4 regions of the Pseudomonas sp. S2_A02 genome follow, and region 1 is predicted to be linked to each of the others. Evidence: predicted binding sites of a transcription regulator. Region 1 holds the regulator's gene; each other region holds the start of a gene.

Region 1 (3,208 bases):
TGGACACGGCCACCAATGGTTGTGCCAGTTCGGTGTGAATCAGCGCGCGTTCGGCCAGTTCCGGCAGCAGGCCGGCAGGCAGGTTGTCGATGCAGTAGTAGCCGTTGTCCTCGAGCACATCGAGGGCGGTACTTTTACCTGAGCCGGAGCGGCCACTGACGATGATCAGGCGCATGATTAGTGACCGTTCTGCTCGTCCAGGACAACCTGAAACAAGGCTTCGTTGCTCGGGGCGCTGCGCAGTTTTTCACGCACTTCCTTGCGATCCAGCATGCTGGCGATCTGGCGCAGCAGTTCCAGGTGTGCATCGGTGGCGGCTTCCGGGACCAGCAGCACAAACAGAAGGTCAACCGGGGCGCCGTCAATGGCGTCGAAATCGATAGGGGCTTCCAGGTGCAACAGCGCACTGATTGGCGAGGTGCAGCCTTTAAGCCGGCAGTGGGGAATGGCGATGCCGTTGCCGAAACCGGTAGAACCGAGCTTCTCACGGGCAATCAGGGCCTCGAAGACGTCCTGCATTTCCAGATCCGGTACTTCGCGGTGGATAAGGTTGGCAATTTGCTCGAGGGCTTTCTTTTTACTGCCACCCGGCGCGTTCACTTGGGAACGGCCGGGGGTCAGGATGGTTTCTAGTCGGATCATGGATTGGGAGTGTTAACGACCGGTCGCGCCCTGGAGGAGGCTCTGGGTCTTTTCCTTATGCTTTTTAAGTTGGCGATCCAGCTTGTCGGTCAGCAGGTCGATGGCGGCATACATGTCCGTATGCTCGGCATTGGCGACCACTTCTCCGCCGGGAATATGCAGCGTGGCTTCGATCTTCTGCAGCAGTTTTTCGACGTTCATCGTGACTTGCACATTGGTGATCTTGTCGAAATGCCTCTCTAATCGGTCGAGTTTTTCGCCGATGTAGGTGCGCAGGGGTTCGGTCACTTCCAGTTGGTGTCCACTGATGTTGACTTGCATACAGCTTCTCCTTCGTTGCCAGTGCATAAAGCGGCAGGCAGAAATGCCTGCCACTGGAACGCTGTGGCGAGCCCGGCGGTTACATCAACCGCTTCCGTTCGCTGGAAGGCGCGATCCCCAGGGATTCGCGGTACTTGGCGACGGTGCGACGGGCTACCTGAATGCCTTGTGCCTCCAGTAAACCAGCGATCTTGCTGTCACTCAACGGCTTTTTCTGATTTTCCGCGGCAACCAGTTTTTTGATGATCGCGCGGATCGCCGTGGACGAGCATTCACCGCCCTCGGAGGTACTGACGTGGCTGGAAAAAAAGTATTTCAGTTCATAGATGCCCCGTGGGGTATGCATGAATTTTTGCGTGGTCACCCGTGAAATCGTTGATTCGTGCATGCCTACCGCTTCGGCGATGTCGTGCAGCACCAACGGCTTCATGGCTTCGTCACCGTATTCAAGAAAGCCGCGTTGATGCTCGACGATCTGGGTGGCGACTTTCATCAGGGTTTCATTGCGGCTTTGCAGGCTCTTGATGAACCAGCGAGCTTCCTGTAACTGATTACGCATGAAGGTGTTATCAGCGCTGGTATCGGCGCGACGCACGAAACCGGCGTATTGGGCGTTGACCCGCAGGCGTGGCACCGATTCCTGATTCAGCTCCACCAGCCAGCGCTCGTTGTCCTTGCGCACGATCACGTCGGGAACGACGTATTCGGCTTCGGTGGATTCGATCTGTGAGCCCGGGCGCGGGTTGAGGCTCTGGACCAGTTCGATGACCTGACGCAGTTCATCTTCCTTGAGCTTCATGCGGCGCATCAGCTGGCTGTAGTCGCGGCTGCCGAGCAGGTCGATGTAATCGGTGACCAGACGCTTGGCCTCGGTCAGCCAAGGGGTCTTGGCGGGCAGCTGACGCAGTTGCAGCAGCAGGCATTCACCGAGGTTGCGAGCGCCAATGCCAGCGGGTTCGAATTGCTGGATGCGGTGCAGGACGGCTTCGATTTCGTCCAGTTCGATGTCCAGTTCCGGGTCGAAGGCTTCGAGGATTTCCTCGAGGGTTTCGTCCAGGTACCCCTGATTGTTGATGCAGTCGATCAGGGTCACGGCGATCAGGCGATCGGTGTCGGACATCGGTGCCAGGTTCAGTTGCCAGAGCAAATGGCTTTGCAGGCTTTCACCAACCGATGTGCGGGTGGTGAAATCCCACTCGTCGTCATCGTTGCTCGGCAGGCTGCTGGCGCTGGTCTGGTAGACGTCTTCCCAGACCGTGTCGACGGGCAATTCGTTGGGGATGCGCTCGTTCCAGTCGCCTTCCTCAAGGTTATCCACCGTTGGGGCGGTTTCCTGGTAGGAGGGTTCCTGAATATCGGCGTTGGGTTTCTGTTCGGTGCTATCGGCCAAGGGGTCGGCGTTGTCGAAGTCGTCGCCTTCTTCCTGGCGTTCGAGCATTGGATTGGACTCCAGGGCCTCCTGGATTTCCTGTTGCAGGTCCAGGGTCGACAATTGGAGCAGGCGGATGGCCTGTTGCAGCTGCGGTGTCATCGTCAGCTGCTGGCCCATTCTCAAGACTAGCGATGGTTTCATGGCAGGGGCTTAACACCTTATTCGCCGGCGCACATGCGCCATCCACTACAGAGCGCCGAAGCGCCAAACATAAGCAAATTATATGCCCGAAACTGAAGTGTTTGCCTAGAGCGCTGTAACAATAAAAAGTTATTGATTTTTTATTGAAGCGAGCGCTCTCTCGGCGACCGGGGCACCTCAGTGCTTACAGGCGGAACTCATGGCCCAGATACACTTCCTTGACCAATTCATTGGCCAGGATGGTGGCGGAGTCACCTTCAGCGATCAGTTGGCCGTCGTTGACGATGTAGGCGGTTTCGCAGATATCCAGGGTTTCGCGGACGTTGTGGTCCGTAATCAGTACGCCAATGCCTTTGGCTTTGAGGTGATGGATGATCTGCTTGATGTCGCCCACCGAAATCGGGTCCACGCCGGCGAAAGGTTCGTCGAGGAGGATGAATTTCGGATTGGTGGCCAGTGCCCGGGCGATTTCCACGCGGCGGCGTTCACCACCGGACAGGCTCATGCCGAGGTTGTCGCGGATGTGGTGGATGTGAAATTCCTGCAGCAGGCTTTCCAGCTCCTGGCGACGACCGGCCTTGTCGAGTTCCTTGCGGGTCTCGAGGATGGCCATGATGTTGTCGGCCACCGATAGTTTGCGGAAGATCGATGCTTCTTGCGGAAGATAGCCGA
Region 2 (3,208 bases), 720 kb from region 1:
CTTGATGCGACGGACCCCATCTCCAAACAAACTGATTACAAAAAATGTGCGATCAGGATTGAGTTGATCAAGACGGCATAAGGAGAGCTCAGATGAAGAGTCGTTCGCTGTCCTTGCTTGCCGCTCTGTTGGCTTGGATGCCCGCGGCATTCGCGACGGAGCCCGCTTACCCGCTGAATGCTCCTGCACCGGATGGCCGGCGAGCCGGAGGGACCTTGACCCAGGAGTTGCCGGCTCCGCCGATTGTTGATGACGAGAACAAGGACCTCAAGCGCGAGCGCAATTATCCCGAACAGCCGCCCACTATCCCGCACAGTATTCGGGGGTATCACATCGACAAGAACAGTAACAAGTGTCTGTCCTGTCACAGCCGCGCAAACAGCGCACGTACTCAGGCGCCGATGATCAGTATCACCCACTACATGGACCGTGATGGTCAGGCGCTGGCAGCCGTTTCGCCACGTCGGTATTTCTGCAATCAGTGTCACGTGCCACAGAAAGACGTTAAGCCACTGGTGGGCAATAGCTTCAAGAACATTGACCAGGTGCTGCAAGACGAAATCAACGGCCAACAGAAACCTTGAGGAGAGGCCATGAAATCCTTGCTTGTCCTGCTCAAAGACTATTGGGGGATTCTGCGTCGACCCAGTGTGCATTACAGCCTGGGTTTTCTGACGCTCGGCGGGTTTGTTGCCGGGGTGATTTTCTGGGGTGGTTTCAACACCGCGCTGGAAGCGACCAATACCGAGAAGTTCTGCATTTCCTGCCATGAAATGCGCGACAACGTTTTTGTCGAACTGCAGGAAACCATTCACTACACCAATCGCTCTGGCGTACGAGCTACCTGTCCGGACTGTCACGTCCCCCATGAGTGGACTCATAAGATTGCCCGCAAGATGCAGGCTTCCAAAGAGGTATGGGGAAAGGTGTTCGGAACGATTGATAGCCGCGAAAAGTTTGTCGGTATGCGGCGTGAGCTGGCCGAGCACGAGTGGGGACGGCTCAAGGCAAACGACTCCCGAGAGTGCCGCAATTGCCATAACTTCGAATTCATGGATTTCACCCGTCAGGGCAAACGCGCCGCCAATATGCATTCCACGTCACTGGCCTCGGGTCAAGCCACCTGTATCGACTGTCATAAGGGCATTGCTCACAAGTTACCCGACATGAGCGGGGTCAAAGGCTGGTAGCCGATTCGGCCCCAGCGTTCTCTGTGTTGCCGCCAAACGGCATGATCGCGCCGGTTTTTCGTCTTCGACACATTCCCCCAATCCTCTCTGAATCCCTCAAGTCCTTTGTTTGCCGGGCCCTGTGCCGCCAGAAAAAAGTTGGTCTGCAAATTGCTTATGGCTCAGCAGTACAGCGGTGGGCGGCAAACGTCCGGCATGCAGAGGAAAGAGTGTGGACAAGTACCTTTATGTGGCAATGACCGGCGCCAGCCAGAATGCACTGGCGCAGAAGGCTCATGCGAACAACCTGGCGAACATCTCTACAAACGGTTTTCAGAAGGACCTGGAACAGGCCCGTTCGATGCCGGTGTTTGGTGACAGCTTTCCGGCGCGTGCATTTGCCATGAGCGAACGTCCTGCCACCGACTTCTCTGCGGGCTCGCTGGTGCAAACCGGTCGCGACCTCGATGTCGCGGTGCAAGGCAACGGCTGGATCGCCGTGCAGAACCCCGATGGCGGTGAAAGCTACGTGCGCACCGGCAGCCTCAACGTTGACGCGCTGGGCGTGCTACGTGCCGGCAACGGTATGCCGGTGGTAGGCAATGGCGGGCCGATTGCCGTGCCGCCAGAGCAGCAAATCGAAGTCGGCGAAGACGGCACCATCAGCATCCGTGCGATGGGTGAAGGTCCCCGCGTGATGGCCGAAGTCGACCGTATCAAACTGGTCAACCCAGACTTCAAGAACATGACTAAAGGCCTGGACGGTTCGATCCATACCAAGGACGGCAAGCCGGCGCAGGCCGATGCCAACGTCAAACTGGTGTCCGGGTTCCTTGAGTCGAGCAACGTCAATGCCGTGGAAGAAATGACCTCGGTGCTGGCGCTGGCCAAGCAGTTCGAGCTGCACATCAAGATGATGAACACCGCCAAAGACGATGACCAGGCCATGGCTCGGGTCTTGCAGATCAGCTAATTATCAGAACGTCGCGCCGTAAAACAGGCGCACGAGGAGAATCGAATGCTTCCGGCTCTATGGGTTGCCAAAACAGGTCTGTCCGCACAGGACACCAACCTCACCACCATTTCCAACAACCTGGCGAACGTATCGACCACGGGTTTCAAACGTGACCGCGCCGAGTTCCAGGATTTGCTGTATCAGATCAAGCGTCAGCCAGGCGCCCAGTCGACCCAGGACAGCGAATTGCCGTCGGGTCTGCAAGTGGGTACCGGTGTGCGCATCGTCGGCACCCAGAAAAACTTCACCGCCGGTAGCCTGCAAACCACCGAGCAGCCGTTGGACATGGCCATCGACGGTCGCGGTTTCTTTCAGATTTTGCAGCCGGACGGCACCACGTCCTACACCCGTGACGGTACGTTCCACCTGGATTCCAATGGCCAGATCGTCAACGCCAGCGGCTTCGCCCTGGAGCCAGCGATTGTCATTCCGAACGATGCCCAGACCTTCACTGTCGGCCGTGACGGCACCGTCTCCATCACCGTTGCCGGCAACCCGGCCTCCCAGGTGATCGGCAACCTGCAAACCGCCGACTTCATCAACCCGGCCGGTCTGCAAGCGGTGGGTAACAACCTGTTCCTGGAAACCGCTGCCAGTGGCGCGCCGCAAGTCGGCACCCCGGGCCTCGCCGGTTTCGGCACCACGCTGCAGAACACCCTGGAAACGTCCAACGTCAGCACCGTTGAAGAGATGGTCAACATGATCACCACTCAGCGCGCCTACGAGATGAACTCCAAGGTGATCTCCACCGCCGACCAGATGCTCTCGTTCGTAACGCAGAATCTGTAATCAAGTCTATGAGGCGGCCATGAGGTCGCCTGCAACACCGTGAGGTAGGGTCATGAATCGCTTTGTATCTGTTCTGGCACTGAGTGGGGTCGTCGTGCTCGCGGGCTGCGTCGCTCCGCCGCCCAAGCCCAATGACCCTTACTACGCCCCGGTGTTGCCGCGCACGCCGCTGCCGGCTGCCGCCAATAACGGCTCGATCTACCAGGCCGGTTTCGAACAGAACCTGTACAGCGAC
Region 3 (3,208 bases), 950 kb from region 1:
TGTTTCCGGACTGGCACTTCTATCAGGCGGCCGTGCCGACCTACATTGGTGGCGCGATGACCTTCGCTTGGGGCGCAACCAATACCGCCTATCGCAAATTGTCCCGCGAAACCCTGCAACAGCGGTTCGCCGGCAGCGGCATCATCACCCGCTACTACAACCCGGAAATCCACATCGGTGCCTTTGCCTTGCCGCAATACGTGCTGCAAGCAGTGAACAAGCCAAGCAACGACTAAACTCAAGATGTACGCATAACCCCTCGTGGGAGCGGTCCTGCTCGCGAAGGCGGTCGTCCAGTCGATAAATATGTCGATTGATACACCGCTTTCGCGAGCGGGCTCGCTCCCACAGGATCTGCGTTTTTCATGTTTCTACGCCGTAATCCGTTTGAACGATCACTCAGGGCAAAAGTCCAGATACTTGTAAGCCCATCCATGGGTTTTATCGAGGAGGCACCGATGCAAAAGTGGAAAATCACTTTCGTGGATGATCACGGTGAAACAGTGGACGAACTCTTCGAGTGCGAGGAATGCCCGAACAACGAGCAGGCCGCCAAACTCATTCGCGCCCGGTGCCTGCCGGTCGCTGCCGAACTGGATCTCAATGATCTGGAGGGGCGTACCGATGATCCGACCGTCAAAAGCCTGAAATCCCAGAACAGCATTGAAATCATCAGTATTACCCCGATCTGATACACCTCTTGTCACATTCACAACCAGACCTTGGCAGCAGCTCTATCTTGGGGCTACTCTGCAAGCGAGATCAGCGAATGACTCGCTAAGGTCTGGTCTTGTCAGCTACATGCTTGTTTCCCATCGGCAACCTCTGTTGCCGTATCGCTCTCACCAATCGGTTGAAAGTGCAGGGAATACGGAAAGTCTATCCATCAGTCTGAGGGGGACGTTTCATGAGCACAGCCTATCAAGAAGACATCAGCAGCAGCGTGCTGCGCCGCATGAAAGAAGGCGGTTTCGACTTTTCACGATTCCATCCCATCGAGTTCTACGCCATTTTTCCGGACGAGGAGCGGGCACGCAGGGCGGCAGGTCATTTCTGTGGTGAATCCTTGAATGCCCAGATCAGCGTGCGCGACGACGGCGCATGGCATCTGGAACTGAGCAAAGTGATGTACGCCACCTACGACGGGATCGGCGACTTTGAGCAGGACTTCGAGGCGGTGGTCGAGCCTCTGGGCGGTATCATCGAAGGATGGGGCGTCAAGCAGGAGGTACGAGGGTTACTCGCATAACGTTATGAACAGTGACAACACTCAGCAACGGCTGACCTTTGGGTTGGCCGTTTTCGTTTTCGCGGTTTGAAAAGGCGATCTCTTGATCGTGTTTTTGATTCATAACGTTTCAAAAACGCAAAAAAAAGCCACCTAAACAGGCGACTAAAAGGGAAGAGCGATAAGTTTTCCAGCGAATGCGCCGATTATCCGCACCGCCTCCCGGGCAGTGAAATCAACTCTGGCTATGCTGCTGATAGGCGACAGCATTGCTTCGCCATGAAGCGGGGGCGATCAGGTTGGGGCATTTACCGCACAGGATTGGTGCGGTGCGTGCAGCGCCATTCTCCAACTGATTGATATAGAAGCGTTTATGCCGATGGCACGGGCCTTGCGAAGGCCTGGATGTCCGGAGTGACAAGGAGTACGGCATGATCCGCACCTATTTTGATGAGATGTACGATGCCGGCGGCCAAGTCCGCCCGCATTATCGGGAGTTTGCCCGTTGGCTGGCCGAAACGCCTGACGAGCTTTTGGCACAACGGCGACGCGAGGCCGATCTGTTATTTCATCGTGCCGGGATTACATTCACGCTCTATGGTGATGAGCAAGGGACAGAGCGCCTGATTCCCTTCGACACTATTCCCCGCAGTATCCCCGCCAGTGAATGGCGGATCGTCGAGCGCGGCTGCATTCAGCGGGTCAAGGCATTGAACATGTTCCTTGCCGACCTCTATCACGAGCAGCGCATCATCAAGGCCGGCATCATCCCGGCCGAGCAAGTGCTGGCCAACGAGCAGTACCAGTTGGCGATGCAAGGGCTGGATTTGCACCGCGATATCTATTCGCACATTTCCGGCGTCGACCTGGTGCGCGATGGCGACGGCACGTATTACGTGCTCGAAGACAATCTTCGTACACCCAGCGGCGTGAGCTACATGCTCGAAGACCGCAAGATGATGATGCGATTGTTCCCCGAGTTGTTCGCGGCCCAGCGCATCGCGCCGATCGACCACTATCCGAACCTGTTGCTCGACACCCTGAAAAGCTCCAGCCCGATCGACAACCCGAGTGTGGTGGTGCTGACGCCGGGGCGCTTCAACAGTGCGTTTTTCGAGCATGCGTTTTTGGCCCGGGAAATGGGCGTTGAACTGGTGGAAGGCGCGGACCTGTTCGTGCGTGATGACAAGGTGTTCATGCGCACCACCGACGGGCCGAAAGCTGTCGACGTGATCTACCGTCGCCTCGACGATGCCTTCCTCGATCCGCTGGCGTTCAACCCGGACTCGATGCTTGGCGTTCCAGGTCTGCTGTCGTCCTACCGCTCCGGCAATGTGGTGCTGGCGAATGCCATCGGCACCGGGGTCGCGGACGACAAGTCGGTCTATCCCTTCGTCACGGACATGATTCGTTTCTACCTGGATGAAGAGCCGATCCTGAAGAACGTGCCCACATGGCAGTGTCGTAATCCCTCTGAACTGTCCCACGTGCTGGCCAATCTTCCTGAGCTGGTAGTCAAGGAAACCCAGGGCTCCGGCGGTTACGGAATGCTGGTGGGGCCGGCGGCGACGGCAGCGGAAATCGAATCTTTCCGCGAGCGGATCAAAGCCAAGCCCCACGCGTACATCGCCCAACCGACGTTGTCGTTATCGACCTGTCCGACCTTTGTCGAAAACGGCATCGCGCCACGCCATATCGACCTGCGTCCGTTTGTATTGTCTGGCCGCGAAACCCGGGTTGTGCCCGGCGGTTTGACCCGTGTCGCCTTGCGCGAAGGCTCCCTGGTGGTGAATTCCTCCCAGGGTGGCGGAACCAAGGACACCTGGGTGGTCGAGGATTGAAGGAAGCCTGCCATGTTAAGTAGAACTGCCTCGGATCTGTATTGGATGTCGCGTTACCTGGAGCGGGCGGAAAATCTCGCACGGATGCTCGACATCAGTTATTCGCTGTCACTGATGCCTCAGGACGGTCGTGGCGACG
Region 4 (3,208 bases), 620 kb from region 1:
TTCGGCTTGAGGGCCGACGTATCAATCTTCAAGTCAGTCAACACACCGTTGATGATCTTGCCATTGGAGTCGACGCCGTAACCCTGCAAACGGTTGCCGTTGTTATCCACCACATAGTTTTCAGCATCGGTCTTGAACGCACCGGCACGGGTGTAGCTCAGGGAACCGTTGTCGCTGAGGATGAAGAAGCCGTTGCCCTGGATGCCCATGTCCAACACGTTGCCGGTGTTGTTCACGTCGCCCTGGCTGAACTGCTGGGAAACGTTGGCCAGACGCACGCCATTACCGATGGTCTTGCTGCCGGTACCCAGGCGAGTGGCCGAGTACACGTCTTCGAATTCTGCACGGGACGATTTGAAACCGGTGGTCGCGACGTTGGCGATGTTGTTGCCGGTCACGTCCAGTTGTTTGTTGGCTGCATAGAGACCGCTAAGGCCGATATTGAAAGACATATTCCACTCCTTTGTGCCGTGCTAGTCGGCTCTATATACCAATGGTTTGTACTTTGGACAGGGCAACGCTGCCCATGCCTGCCAGGTTCAGCATCAACTCACCGCCGGTCTGGCTGATGGTCACGCTGTTGACCGTTGCCGGCAGGTAAGTAATCAGTGAAGTGTTCGTGCCGTCGATGGTGGTCGTTGCGCCGAAGGTGTAAGTACCCGCCGGTGCCACCGCGCCCGAACTGTCCTTGCCGTCCCAGATGAAACTGGCGTTGCCGGCGCTTTGACTGCCCAGGTCGAGGGTGCGGATGGTCGTGCCTGCAGAGTTGGTGATCTTGACGGTGGCGGCGGAAACCGATGTCGGTACCACGACGGTACCGTTGAGGCTCTTGGAGGTGTCAACCACCGTTTTGTCGGTCTGCGCGACGACCGAACGCCCCACCAGCGAAGAAGCCTGCAAGGCTTGCGATGAGTTGTAGTTGCCCGCAATACCGCTGACAGTGTCGTTCAGCGTGGTGATGCCTTCCAGGCTACTGAACTGGGCCAGCTGGGCCACGAACGCGCTGTTGTCCTGAGGATCGAGCGGGTTCTGGTTTTTCAGCTGAGTCACCAGCAATTGCAGGAACGCATCCTTGCCCAGCGTCTGGCCGCCGGTAGCGGCCGAGGTCAGGCTGTCTTTGGTGGTAGGGCTCTGGACCGAAGAGTTGGCCAGAACATCGCTGATAACGCTCATGTGAATCGCCCCTTATCACTGACCGAGGGTCAGGACCTTCTGCATCATGGTTTTGGCGGTGTTCATCATTTCGGCGTTGGTCTGGAACGAACGGCTCGCGGAAATCATGTCGGCCATTTCTTCGACGACATTGACGTTCGGGTAGTAGACGTAGCCCTTGGCATCGGCAGCCGGATGGTTCGGCTCGTAGCGCGCTTCAAGGTTGCTCTGGTCTTCGACCACGCCCAGTACTTGCACGCCTTGACCGGCCGCGTCCTGGTTCTGGAACAGCGAATCGCTGCCGCCGCTCTGGCCGCCCTGGAACATGGTGGCGAACACGGGGTGACGGGCACGGTAGGTCTGGTCGATGCTCGACGAGACGGTCTCGGCGTTGGCGATGTTCGAGGCCACGGTGTTCAGGCGCGTGGTCTGAGCACTCATGCCGCTACCGGCAATGTTGAAAACACTGGATAGAGACATGGATTACTCTCCGCGCAGGGCTGACACCAGCCCTTTGAATTTACTGTTGAGCAGGGTGAAGCTGGCCTGGAAGTTGACCGCGTTTTCCGCGTAGTTCGACTGTTCCAGTTGGGCGTCCACGGTGTTCTGGTCGATCGACGGTTGCATCGGTGTGCGATACATCAGCGACTCGTCGCCATTGCCCAGGCCTTCAGCTTCGATATGACGGCTGTTGGTCATGTTCAAGGCGAACTTGCCGTTTTTGGTTTTCTCGTTCTGCTCGGCGAGCACTTTCGAGAAATCCAGATCCCGAGCCTTGTAGTTCGGGGTATCGGCGTTGGCGATGTTGTTGGCCAGGACTTCGGCACGCTGAGCGCGGAAGCCCAAGGCTTGTTCGTGGATACCGAGCGCTTTATCGAAGCTGATGCTCATGTCGGGAAACCTTCGGGTGACCTGATTTTTCGTACGATGGGTATAGCAAGCGGCGTGCCAATTCAAAAAAGCCCGTAAACCGGGGCTTTGCGCGCGGTGGCAAGGCGGCAATGCCAGAAAAGCGGCAACCGATTTCCGCCGCCTGCCGCTTTTCTGCCGCTTATCACCAATCGCCAGAACAACAACTGACCCTGTGGGAGCGGGCTTGCCCGCGATAGCGTCGTATCAGTCGACATCAATGTAGTTTGTTACACCGCAATCGCGGGCAAGCCCGCTCCCACAGGGGGCGTGGTGATTTTGAGAGATAATTACAGGCATAAAAAAACGGGAGCCCCTGAGGACTCCCGTTTTTTGATGAAGCAACGAATCACTTCGCCTTGTAGATGATCCCCGGGCTGCACTGGACCATTTGATAATGATCCGGCAAACCATTCAGCGCTTCGGACGCGCCAAGGAACAGATAGCCGCCGGGCTTGAGCGTGCTGTGGATACGCAACAGGATGTCTTTCTTCACCTCGGCGGAGAAGTAGATCAGCACGTTGCGGCAAAACACGATGTCGAACTTGCCCAGGCTTGCATAGCTGTCGAGCAGGTTGAACGAACGAAATTCCACACGACTCTTGATCGGTGCCTTGATGGCCCAGCGCCCCGGCCCTTTCGGGTCGAAGTAACGCTGAAGGCGCTCGGGCGACAGACCGCGACCGATGGCCAGGCTGTCGTACTCGCCGGTTTTGCAGTTGGTCAGCATGGTGCCGGACAGATCCGTGGCAACGATCTGCACGCCCATCTTCAACTGGCCCATGTTGACCCGCTCGAACTCATCGATGGACATCGACAGCGAATACGGTTCCTGACCCGACGAACACGCCGCCGACCAGATCCGCAGGCGCTGGCCAGGGCTTGCCTTGATCGACTCAGGCAATACCTTGTTCTTCAAGACTTCAAACGGATAGGTGTCACGAAACCACAGGGTTTCGTTGGTGGTCATGGCATCCACCACCAGCTCGCGCAAACCGCTGCGCGGTTGGGTCTGGATGCGCTGAACCAATTCACCCAGCGATTTGATGCCCTGCTGTTCCATCAGTTTATTGAGACGGCTCGAGACCAGGTATTGCTTGTTCTCACCGAGCAAAATGCCACAGGCTTTTTCCAGGAAGACCCGGAA

The links. The regulator sigma-54, encoded in region 1, starts transcription at its own class of promoters, with help from an activator protein. The targets are predictions, from matches to a motif close to ANTGGCATNNANNTTGCTNT.
Region 2: the regulator sigma-54 is predicted to act here: its motif matches at 1,328-1,347, upstream of AB4O41_RS09015 (flagellar basal body rod protein FlgF).
Region 3: the regulator sigma-54 is predicted to act here: its motif matches at 1,607-1,626, upstream of AB4O41_RS07875 (circularly permuted type 2 ATP-grasp protein).
Region 4: the regulator sigma-54 is predicted to act here: its motif matches at 2,086-2,105, upstream of flgB (flagellar basal body rod protein FlgB).

The regions. Positions count from the first base shown of each region.
Region 1 is NZ_CP162776.1:2,697,929-2,701,136, reverse strand. Features, by position in the region: gene rapZ (RNase adapter RapZ) at 1-175, opposite strand, end outside; gene ptsN (PTS IIA-like nitrogen regulatory protein PtsN) at 178-642, opposite strand; gene hpf (ribosome hibernation-promoting factor, HPF/YfiA family) at 655-963, opposite strand; gene AB4O41_RS12495 (RNA polymerase factor sigma-54) at 1,043-2,536, opposite strand; gene lptB (LPS export ABC transporter ATP-binding protein) at 2,721-3,208, opposite strand, start outside.
Region 2 is NZ_CP162776.1:1,976,478-1,979,685, reverse strand. Features, by position in the region: gene napA (nitrate reductase catalytic subunit NapA) at 1-81, shown strand, start outside; gene AB4O41_RS09025 (nitrate reductase cytochrome c-type subunit) at 93-584, shown strand; gene AB4O41_RS09020 (cytochrome c3 family protein) at 594-1,190, shown strand; gene AB4O41_RS09015 (flagellar basal body rod protein FlgF) at 1,402-2,142, shown strand; gene flgG (flagellar basal-body rod protein FlgG) at 2,188-2,973, shown strand; gene flgH (flagellar basal body L-ring protein FlgH) at 3,026-3,208, shown strand, end outside.
Region 3 is NZ_CP162776.1:1,747,217-1,750,424, reverse strand. Features, by position in the region: gene speE (polyamine aminopropyltransferase) at 1-236, shown strand, start outside; gene AB4O41_RS07885 (hypothetical protein) at 459-692, shown strand; gene AB4O41_RS07880 (ribonuclease E inhibitor RraB) at 908-1,249, shown strand; gene AB4O41_RS07875 (circularly permuted type 2 ATP-grasp protein) at 1,660-3,069, shown strand; gene AB4O41_RS07870 (alpha-E domain-containing protein) at 3,082-3,208, shown strand, end outside.
Region 4 is NZ_CP162776.1:2,078,880-2,082,087, forward strand. Features, by position in the region: gene flgE (flagellar hook protein FlgE) at 1-452, opposite strand, end outside; gene flgD (flagellar hook assembly protein FlgD) at 484-1,173, opposite strand; gene flgC (flagellar basal body rod protein FlgC) at 1,189-1,632, opposite strand; gene flgB (flagellar basal body rod protein FlgB) at 1,636-2,043, opposite strand; gene cheR (protein-glutamate O-methyltransferase CheR) at 2,411-3,208, opposite strand, start outside.